3 regions of the Methylobacterium sp. 142-1Y genome follow, and region 1 is predicted to be linked to each of the others. Evidence: predicted binding sites of a transcription regulator. Region 1 holds the regulator's gene; each other region holds the start of a gene.
The links. Region 1 encodes LexA, which represses DNA repair genes until DNA is damaged. Its sites were predicted from a motif close to TGTTCNNNNTGTGTTCNG; they were not measured.
Positions count from the first base shown of each region.

Region 2: a site for LexA is predicted at 2,028-2,045, ahead of AC3AOF_RS05130 (DUF3072 domain-containing protein). Genes of this name have one in related genera too.
Region 3: a site for LexA is predicted at 1,587-1,604, ahead of AC3AOF_RS10140 (LexA family protein). Genes of this name have one in related genera too.

Region 1 is NZ_CM173224.1:1,212,543-1,215,815, forward strand. It holds gene AC3AOF_RS05725 (NCS2 family permease) at 1-1,308, shown strand, start outside; gene lexA (transcriptional repressor LexA) at 1,538-2,281, opposite strand; gene uvrB (excinuclease ABC subunit UvrB) at 2,501-3,273, opposite strand, start outside.
Region 2 is NZ_CM173224.1:1,078,844-1,082,116, forward strand. It holds gene AC3AOF_RS05115 (DUF1127 domain-containing protein) at 1-260, opposite strand, end outside; gene AC3AOF_RS05120 (LysR substrate-binding domain-containing protein) at 422-1,312, shown strand; gene AC3AOF_RS05125 (Flp family type IVb pilin) at 1,373-1,567, opposite strand; gene AC3AOF_RS05130 (DUF3072 domain-containing protein) at 1,754-2,017, opposite strand; gene AC3AOF_RS05135 (branched-chain amino acid aminotransferase) at 2,222-3,109, opposite strand.
Region 3 is NZ_CM173224.1:2,229,185-2,232,457, reverse strand. It holds gene AC3AOF_RS10145 (hypothetical protein) at 1-1,142, opposite strand, end outside; gene AC3AOF_RS10140 (LexA family protein) at 1,620-2,084, shown strand; gene AC3AOF_RS10135 (Y-family DNA polymerase) at 2,081-3,273, shown strand, end outside.

The DNA.
Region 1 (3,273 bases):
CCCCCGGGTTTCCTGGAGCGCACCTTCGCGCTCTCGGCCCACGGCACCACCGTGCGCACGGAGCTGCTCGCCGGGCTCACCACCTTCCTGACGATGGCCTACATCGTCTTCGTCAATCCCAACATCCTGGGCGATGCCGGGATGCCCAAGGGGGCGGTGTTCGTCGCGACCTGCCTCGTCGCGGCGATCGGCTCCCTGGTGATGGCGTTCTACGCCAACTACCCGATCGCGCTGGCGCCGGGCATGGGGCTCAACGCCTACTTCGCCTATGTGGTGGTGCTCCAGATGGGCTACACCTGGCAGGCGGCGCTCGGCGCGGTGTTCATCTCCGGCCTGTGCTTCATGGTCGTCACGCTGACGGGGCTGCGACGGATCATCGTCGAGGGCATTCCCCGCTCGATGCGCATCGCGATCACGGTCGGCATCGGGCTCTTCCTCGCGATCATCGCGCTGAAGAGCGCCGGCGTGGTGACGGCGAGCCCCGCGACCTTCGTGACGCTGGGCGACCTGCACAAGCCGAGCACGGTGCTGGCGGTGCTGGGCTTCCTGATCGTCGCGGTGCTCTCGGTGCGCAAGGTGCGCGGCGCGCTGCTTGCCGGCATCCTGACCGTGACGGCGTTGAGCTTCATCGTCGCCGACAACACCTTCCAGGGTGTGGCCTCGCTGCCGCCCTCGATCGCCCCGACCCTGTTCGCCCTCGACATCAAGGGCGCGCTGTCGGGCGGCCTGCTCAACGTGATCCTGGTGTTCTTCCTCGTCGAATTGTTCGATGCCACCGGCACGCTGATGGGCGTCGCCAACCGGGCGGGGCTGCTGACCGAGGGCAAGATGGAGCGCCTCGACAAGGCGTTGATGGCGGATTCCTCGTCGATCTTCGTCGGCTCGCTGCTCGGCACGTCGAGCACGACCGCCTATCTCGAGAGCGCGTCCGGCGTCGAGGAGGGCGGGCGCACCGGGCTCACCGCCGCCACGGTGGCGGTTTTGTTCCTGGCCTGCCTGTTCTTCGCGCCCCTCGCCGGCTCGGTCCCGGCCTATGCCACGGCGCCGGCCCTGTTCTACGTCGCCTGCCTGATGCTGCACGAGCTGGTCGATCTCGACTGGGACGACCTGACCGAGGTGCTGCCGGCCTGCGTCACGGCGCTGCTGATGCCCTTCACCTACTCGATCGCCAACGGCGTCGCCTTCGGCTTCATCACCTACGCGGTGATCAAGCTGCTCACCGGGCGGTTCCGGGACGTGAAGCCGGTGGTGTGGGTGATCGCCGCGGTGTTCCTGTTCAAGTTCGTGGCGACCGGCAGCGCGCACTGACGAGCGCGACGCCCTGAACCCTCCCCCCTCTGCGGGGGAGGGTGGCCTGCGGAGCAGGCCGGGAGAGGGGAACCACGCTTCCGGAGAGGTCGCGACCATAGTGACGGACGCCACCTGGATCAGCGTCGCGCTGCCCCTCTCGGCGGGACTTCGTCCCGCTGCGCTCACTCCGTTCGCCACCCTCCCCCGCAGAGGGGGGGAGGGTTCCCGCGCTTGACTGAAAGCCCCTTCAGTACTTCCGGACCAGGCTCACCAGCCGGCCCTGGATCCGCACCCGGTCGGGCCCGAGCACGCGGGTCTCGTAGGCCGGGTTGGCGGCCTCGAGCGCGATCGAGGAGCCGCGGCGGCGCAGGCGCTTGAGCGTGGCCTCCTCGTCGTCGATCAGCGCGACGATGATGTCGCCGGTATTGGCGGTCTCCTGGCGGCGGATCACCACCAGGTCGCCGTCGAGGATGCCGGCCTCGATCATCGAATCGCCGCGCACCTCCAGGGCGTAATGCTCGCCGCTGGCCAGGAAGTCCGGCGACATCGCCACCGTGCGGCTCTGGCTCTGGATCGCCGAGATCGGCGTACCGGCGGCGATCCGGCCCATCACCGGCACGCTGACCGAGTGGCCGTTCTCGTCCGACGCCGTCGCCATCGCGGGGATACCGGCCTGCCGCTTCGGCTCGTGAGCGCGCCCGCCCTCGACCACGCTGGGATTGAACCGCACCACCTCGGCCCCGGCGGCCGGTGCGGCCTGCGCCGGTCCCGTCACCGTGTCGGGCAGGCGGATCACCTCGATCGCCCGGGCCCGGTTCGGCAGGCGGCGCAGGAAGCCCCGCTCCTCCAGGGCCGTGATCAGGCGGTGGATGCCCGATTTCGACTTGAGATCGAGGGCGTCCTTCATCTCGTCGAAGGACGGGGGCACGCCCGTCTCGCGCATTCTCTGCTGAATGAAGCGGAGCAGGTCCAACTGCTTACGCGTGAGCATGTGACACTCTCATCCCCGCGCTGCCGCGCTCCGGAAACAAATCGCGAACATGGTAAGCGTTCCGCAAGTGTTCCGCAAGCGGCTTCGAAAAAGCGGCGCGAGGGCGCAGCAACCGGGGTGATAGACGGGGATGTCACGGGTCGATCGGACGATGAGGCACGTTCCGCGCGGGGTTCGACCGGCGCGGGACTGTCCGCCGCGCCGGTCCGGGCCTGCGCCTCAGCCCCGCCCCTTGCGGCCCTTGTATTTCGGCTTCTGACCAGGAAACCCTTGCGTCGAGCGGCCGGTCGGGCGCTCGGCGTAGGTGAACGGCACCTCGCGGTCGGTGCCCGGGCCCATGTCGTCGAGGTCGGGCTGGCGGATGCGGGTGCCTTCGTCCGAGACGCCCTTGCCGCCCGGACCGTAGCCGAGCGGTTCCGCACCCCGGCGCTTGCGCTTGGCGCCGAAGCGGCCGGCCTCGCGCTCGACATCGGCCTGCTCGGCCATCGGGTCGTCGGCGATGGCGAGTTCGGTCGCCTGGAGGCGCTTGAGCTCGTCGCGAAGCCGCGCCGCCTCCTCGAAGTCGAGATCGGCGGCGGCCGCCCGCATCCTTTTCTCGAGGTCGGCCATCACCGCCTTGAGGTTGTGGCCGACCGTGACGGCGGATTTCGCCAGCCCCGTATCGACCTGGACGTGGTCGCGCTCGTAGACGCTCTCCAGGATGTCGGAGATGTTGCGCTTCACGCTCTGGGGCGTGATGCCGTGCTCCTCGTTATAGGCGAGCTGCTTCTTGCGCCGGCGCTCGGTCTCGGCCATCGCCCGCTCCATCGAGCCGGTGATGTGGTCGGCGTAGAGGATGCAGCGGGCGTCGGCGTTGCGGGCGGCCCGCCCGATGGTCTGGATCAGCGAGGTCTCGGAGCGCAGGAAGCCTTCCTTGTCGGCGTCGAGGATGCCGACGAGGGCGCATTCCGGGATGTCGAGGCCCTCGCGCAGGAGGTTGATGCCGATCAGAA
Region 2 (3,273 bases), 130 kb from region 1:
GGGGGCTGGCGCCGCGCGCGACGTCGATGCACCAGGGGCAGGGTCGGGTCTTGCGCGAAGGGCAGGTCGAGGGCGCCGAGCACGTCGCTGCGGGTGAGGCCGATGTCTTTCAGCGCCCGGTCGTCGAGTTCGGCGAGGCGGTAGGCGGCGCGGCGGTTGATCCACAGGGTGACGATCCGGGCCGCGATCTGCACGGCCTTGCGGCCGAAGCCGAAAGCCATCGTGAGGGCACCGTACAGGGGGGCGTAGCTGATCGTCATCGTGGTCTCCCGCGAAGAGCATGCGGCGAACCTCGTCATGCGCCGGCCATCGCTCTTTCCGCTGCACCCGTCATAGCCGCGCTTCGCCGATGCGTTGAGCGAATGATTGAGATATGTCACATCACAAGGATTGATGCGGGAATCGACGACGGAGCGGCCCGGTGCATCCCCTCGACATCGACCAGCTCCGGACCCTGGTGGCGATCGCCGAGAGCGGCTCGTTCACCCGGGCGGCGGACCTCGTGCACAAGACCCAGTCCGCCGTCTCGATGCAGATGAAGCGGCTGGAGGAGCGGGTCGGGCGCGAGATCTTCGCCAAGGCCGGCCGCGGCGTGCGGCTGACCGACGACGGCGAGCGCCTGCTCGATTATGCGCGGCGCATCGTGCGGCTGCAGACCGAGTGCCTGGCGACCTTCGACGAGGGCGACCTCGCCGGGCGGGTGCGCCTCGGCCTGCCGGACGATTACGTCGACCGCTACCTGCCGGAGATCCTCGGGCGCTTCGCCCGGACCCATCCCCGGGCCGAGGTCACGGTGATCTGCGAACCCACCGACATGCTGGCCGAGCGGATCGCCGACGGCGACATCGACCTCGCCATCGTGACGGAGGCCAAGGGGTCTGCGAAGGAGAAGGGACGACGCACCGTCGAGACGATCCGCACCGAGGCCCTGCTCTGGGTCACGTCGAGCCGCCACGCCGTCCATACCGCGCAGCCGGTGCCCCTCGCCCTCGGGCGGCCGGCCTGCAACTGGCGCCGGGCGGCCATCGAGGCGCTGGAGCGCGGCGGGCGCCAGAGCCGGATCCTGTTCGTCAGCTGGAACTCCACCGCGGTCGGGGCCGCGGTGCTGGCGGGGCTCGCGGTCTCAGTGCTGCCCGAAAGCGCCTTGCGCCCCGGCATGCGGGTGCTCGGGCCGCAGGACGGCTTCGCGGCCTTGCCGGCCTGCCGTATCGGACTGATGCGCCACCGCGCGGAGGAGCCCAATCCGCTGGCGGACATCCTGGCCGGTCAGATCCGGCAATGCCTGGACAATCTCGGGATGGCGGCGGAGTGAAGCCGCTTTCCGCATCGCGAAGCGATCAATCGGAAAGCGTATGACGACGGAAAAGCGGCCTCAGCGCAGGGCCGCGACGAACCGGTTGCTGAGGTTCCCGAACAGGCCGCCGGCCGAATCGCCGTAGACCGCGAGTGCGGTCGTCAGAGCGAGGAAGATCAGGCCCGCGATCAGGGCGTACTCGATCGCCGTCGCGCCGGATTGGTCACGTCGGAAGCACCGCGGCGCCGCCGTCCCCCGTGATCTGCCACGCACGTCGCCTTCTCCCGGTCCGTCGCCCGGGACATTACGGCAGATCCCCTCACCGGGGGTTAACCCGATGGGCTAATCCGCCGCTGCGGTGTCCCTCTGCCGGGCGAGACCCCGTTCGTCGTTCCGGGAGGGGGGAGCGCCCCCCTGTCCCGGCCCCCGCTTGCGTCGTCCGCGCGGCGAACCTCGCCGTCAGGCCTTGCCGGTCTCCTTGCGCAGGGCGTCGATGCGCTGCGAGGCCTCGGCCTTGTCGAGATCGGGGTCGTACGCATCGTCGTCCTTGGCCTGCTCGGCCAGGGTCTTGAGGTAGGAGGCCTGGGCCCCGGTCATCGGCTCGGAGCCGGTGGTCCAGTCCTTCGGGTCCTTGATGCGGTTCGAGGTATCCTTCGGGTCCTGCTTCGGGTTCTCGGTCTCGTGGTGGTCGGCGGTCTTGGCGGCGGCGGTCTTGGCGGTCATGAGAGCCTCATGTTCTCTGAATGTTCCGCCCAGATAACGGGGAAGCCCCGGCCCGCGTTCCCGGGTCGACCGTCGCAGCGGCGGCTTGTCCCCGGGAAATCGCAGATCCGGATGCGCGAAGGCCCCGGGCGGTCTCCCGCCCGGGGCCTTCGGTTCAGGCGATCGTCGCGAGGTTCAGGCCGCCTTCGTTCAGGCCGCCTTCGTTCAGGCCGCCTTGGCCCGCGGCTGCACCTCGGCGGTGTAGTCGTCCATCAGTGTCTGGGTCATCGCCGCCGGGGTGAAGCGGTACTGGGCGATCTCCGAGACCGGGGTGACCTCGGCGGCCGAGCCGGTGATGAAGCACTCGGAGAAGCCCGCCATCTCCTCGGGGCGGATGCGCCGCTCGACCACCTCGTAGCCGCGGCGCTTCGCCAGGTCGATCACGGTCTGGCGGGTGATGCCGTTGAGGAAGCGGTCGGCCTGGGGCGTGTGGATCACCCCGTCCTGGATGAAGAACACGTTGGCGCCGGTGCACTCGGCGACGTTGTCCTCCCAGTCGAGCATCAGGGCATCGGCATAGCCCTTGTTCTCGGCCCGGTGCTTGGAGATCGTGCAGATCATGTACAGACCCGCCGCCTTCGAGGCGGAGGGGGCGGTGCGCGGATCGGGCCGGCGGTACTCCGCCAGGTCCATTCGGATGCCCTTCATCTTGGTCGCCGGGTCGAAGTAGCTCGGCCACTCCCACGCCGCGATGGCAAGGTGGATGGTGTTGTGTTGCGCCGAGACGCCCATCATCTCCGAGCCGCGCCAGGCGACCGGGCGGAGATAGGCGTCCTTAAGGCCGCTCTCCTTCAGCACCAGCTTCTTGGCGGCATCGATCTCGGCCACCGAGTACGGGACCTCGAAGTCGAGGAGCTCGGCCGAGCGGCGCAGGCGCTGCGAATGCTCGGTGCACTTGAAGATCTGGCCGCCATAGGCGCGCTCGCCCTCGAACACGCTGGAGCCGTAGTGCAGGCCGTGGCTGAGTACGTGAATCTTCGCGTCCGCCCACGGCACCATGCGGCCGTCGAACCAGATGTGGCCTTCACGCTGGTCGAAGGGAATGACGGACATGACGATGATCCTCGTATGCGTTCGTTTCCGCCAGGCTCGTTCTCGCGCAACGTTCGTGCTTGAGCGGGGCGCGGGGCGTACGTTCGTTTCGCCGGCGGGGTTGACGGGTATCAATGGGGCTGAGATATGTCAACAAGACTGACATAAATGACGAGGGCCCGCGA
Region 3 (3,273 bases), 1.0 Mb from region 1:
TTCATGTGCGTTTCAACAGCTCGTATGATATCTTGCAATGGATGTTTAGGCTCTTTTCCGAAATCCACCTTCGGTGGCGGGAACGATTTAATCATCAGTTCAAGCTTCTGATCTGATCCATCCCATAAAGTAACGACATCAGCATATGAATTGTAATAGCTTAATAATCTTGTATTGTATCGGTATAGATCTAACAATATCTGCACCAAAAATACAATAATGACGACCACGCCGATTCGTGTTATTGCTGTTGCGATAAGATATTTTACATCACTATATCCGCGTTCAGAATTTATTTCTTTTGCCCAGGCTTTCTGCATTAAATCATCCAAATGAGATTTGTTTGTCAATGCAGATTTATAAGCATCTTCGAGCGCTTCGAGATCCTTGGGGGGGATATAATTCAAAACATTCCCCCTTGTGAATCTGTTCCATGCATCATCGATATCTCTGCTATTAGCGGACTCTTTTCCATCTTTCGGTAAAGTAGCGCGCTTCAGGATAGATCTAGCTTCAGATAGCGTTGCAATTTGAGAATCGATGGCGTTTATTTCTGACCTAAGTCGATCTGTCGATCCGACAGCCTTTGCATCTAGACTTGTCAACTGCCCTGCAAATATAACTATTAGTGCTGCTGATACCAATGCTGCGCCGATAGTTATTAATATGACGGTGCTTCGTCCTCTTAGCATTTTTATTCGGTTGCGCAAATCGACAAGAATTGCTAGCCTGTTGTAGTGAGCTAGCTTGTCAGCGTCAGATAATTTCGAGATTGCAGGGCCTATATTGGCAAATTCCGATATTTCGATATTTTTTCTTAGTATTCCCCTCAAAAAACTCTTGACCGCATCGTTTGTTATTATGAAATAAAAAATCAACCACTGAAAAAACGCATTGAGAACAAAATTAAGTATCACCCTATCATTTATATAGAATGCGCCATTTACATAAATAGCTCTTACTATATCAAATAAAGTTATCAGTGCTGCTACCGCAATACTAAACTTGATTATCGGTGGACGATTTGCAAAATCAGTACTACCTATTTTTTTTAGTCGAAGCAGGATCTTTGTTGATCTGCTAGGTTTTTGACGATCAACTGCAGGACTCTCTTGTTCATTATTTATTTCGGGATTCGCCATGTTGTTTTTCTCTCAATCAGACATTTATAGATTCAAGATATCATATAAGTTTTAATTAATATTTGAAATCATAATTTTTCGTGCTCCTACACTCTGATACGATGTGATTGGTAATAGATCACGAAAAGGTCGCATGTCAAGCTGCCAAAATAATGGCCGATAATATAATGTTGACTGTTTATCGCAAAAATATATTATTCATTAATGAGTATATCTTACATTAATATTGCAGATTTATTTCAAGGACAGCCAATATAATCACCTATCAATAAAGCGTTATGTCTCATCCCGTGTCGCTGGAGATGGAAGGACTACTTGCCAGATGCGCCCGCGGTTGGCGGGAACGAGAGGGCGGCGGATGTTAAAGCACGATCTCGTGATCCCGTTGCCCCCACCTCCACACGGGTCCGAAACTCGGCCTTGACCAGGAACCTCCAGCCTGTTTGTTCTCTTTCTGTTCTAAAATGGAGGGCGGGCGTGGGTCTCTATCGGGTCGGTGCGGAAGCGGCAGACGCAGGCGGGCTCGTGAGGATCCCGTTCATGCTCCCGACCCTCTGCGCCGGGTTCCCGAGCCCGGCCGAAGACTTCATCGAGGGCGCGCTGGAGCTGCCGCGTTGGCTCGTCCCCAACCCGCCGGCCACCTTCATCTGGCGCGTCCGCGGCTGGTGCATGAAGGGCGCCGGCATCCACGACGAGGACCTGGCCGTGGTCGACCGCTCGCTCTCGCCCACCTCCGGCGCCGTCGTGGTGGCCGTGGTCAACGGCGAGATGAGCCTCAAGCGCCTGGTGATGATCGGCAACCGGCTGAGTCTCACCTTCGACAATCCGGAGATGCAGGAGGAGTTCGCCCTGGAAGACCTGGAGGAGGGGCTGCTCTGGGGCGTGCTGCTGTTCTCGGTGCGCTGGCACCACGTGAAGGCCCGCGCGAGCCTCGTGCGATGAGCCGGGCGATCGCGCTGATCGACGGCAATTCCTTCTATTGCTCCTGCGAGCGCGTGTTCGACCCGAAGCTCACCGGCGTGCCGGTGATCGTGCTCTCGAACAACGACGGCTGCGCCATCGCCCGCACCGCCGAGGCCAAGGCCCTCGGGATCAAGATGGGCGAGCCCTACTTCAAGATCCGCGACCTGTGCCGGCGCCAGAAGGTGCGGGTGTTCTCCTCGAACTACGCCCTCTACGGCGACATGTCGGCCCGGGCCAACACCGTCTACCGCCAGTTCGCACCGGACGTGGAGATCTACTCCATCGACGAATCGTTCCTAGACCTGTCCGACGTTCGCGAGCGCGACCGGGTGGCGCTGGCCCGGGATCTGCGCTCCACGGTGCGCCAGTGGACCGGCCTGCCGACCTGCGTTGGAATCGGGCCGACGAAGACGCTCGCCAAGCTCGCCAACCACATCGCCAAGACCGTGCCCGAGCTCGGGGGCGTGTGCGACCTGTCCGATGAGGCCGAGCGCGCCGCCTGGATGGTCGGGATCTCGGTGGGCGAGGTTTGGGGCATCGGACGCGCCTCGCCGGCGCGGCTCACCGCCATGGGCGTCGACACGGTGGCGGACTTACGCGACCTCGATCCCCGGCCGGCGCGGGCCTCGCTGACGGTGGTGGGCGAGCGCATCATTCACGAGTTGCGCGGGCGGGCCTGCCTGCCCCTCGAGATCGTGCCGGCCCGGCGCAAGGGCTGCGCGGTGACCCGCTCGTTCTCGTCCCGGATCACCGAGCGGACGGTCCTCGAGCAGGCGGTAGCGGCGCACGCGACACGGCTCGGCGAGAAGCTGCGGCGCGACGGGCTCGCGGTCTCGGCCGTCACGGTCTTCTACCACACCAGTGAGCACGACCGCGGCGACCCGATGCGCTCCGTCTCGACGGTGGTTCACCTGCCGGAGGCGACGAACGATAGCCGGCACCTGATCCAGGCGGCACTCCACGGTGTGGCGAAGACCTGGAAGGAGCAGGGGCCGACGCCCTGGCGCTACAGCAAGGCCGGGCTGGTCACGAAGGATCTTGTGCCGCTCGACGGGGCGCCGCGGCCGCTTTTCGGCGCCCTTGACCGGGAGAAGTCCGGCGCGCTGATGGCGGCGATGGATGCCTGCAACAGCCGGTTCGGGCGCGGCGCCGTGGTGCCGGCGCGGGC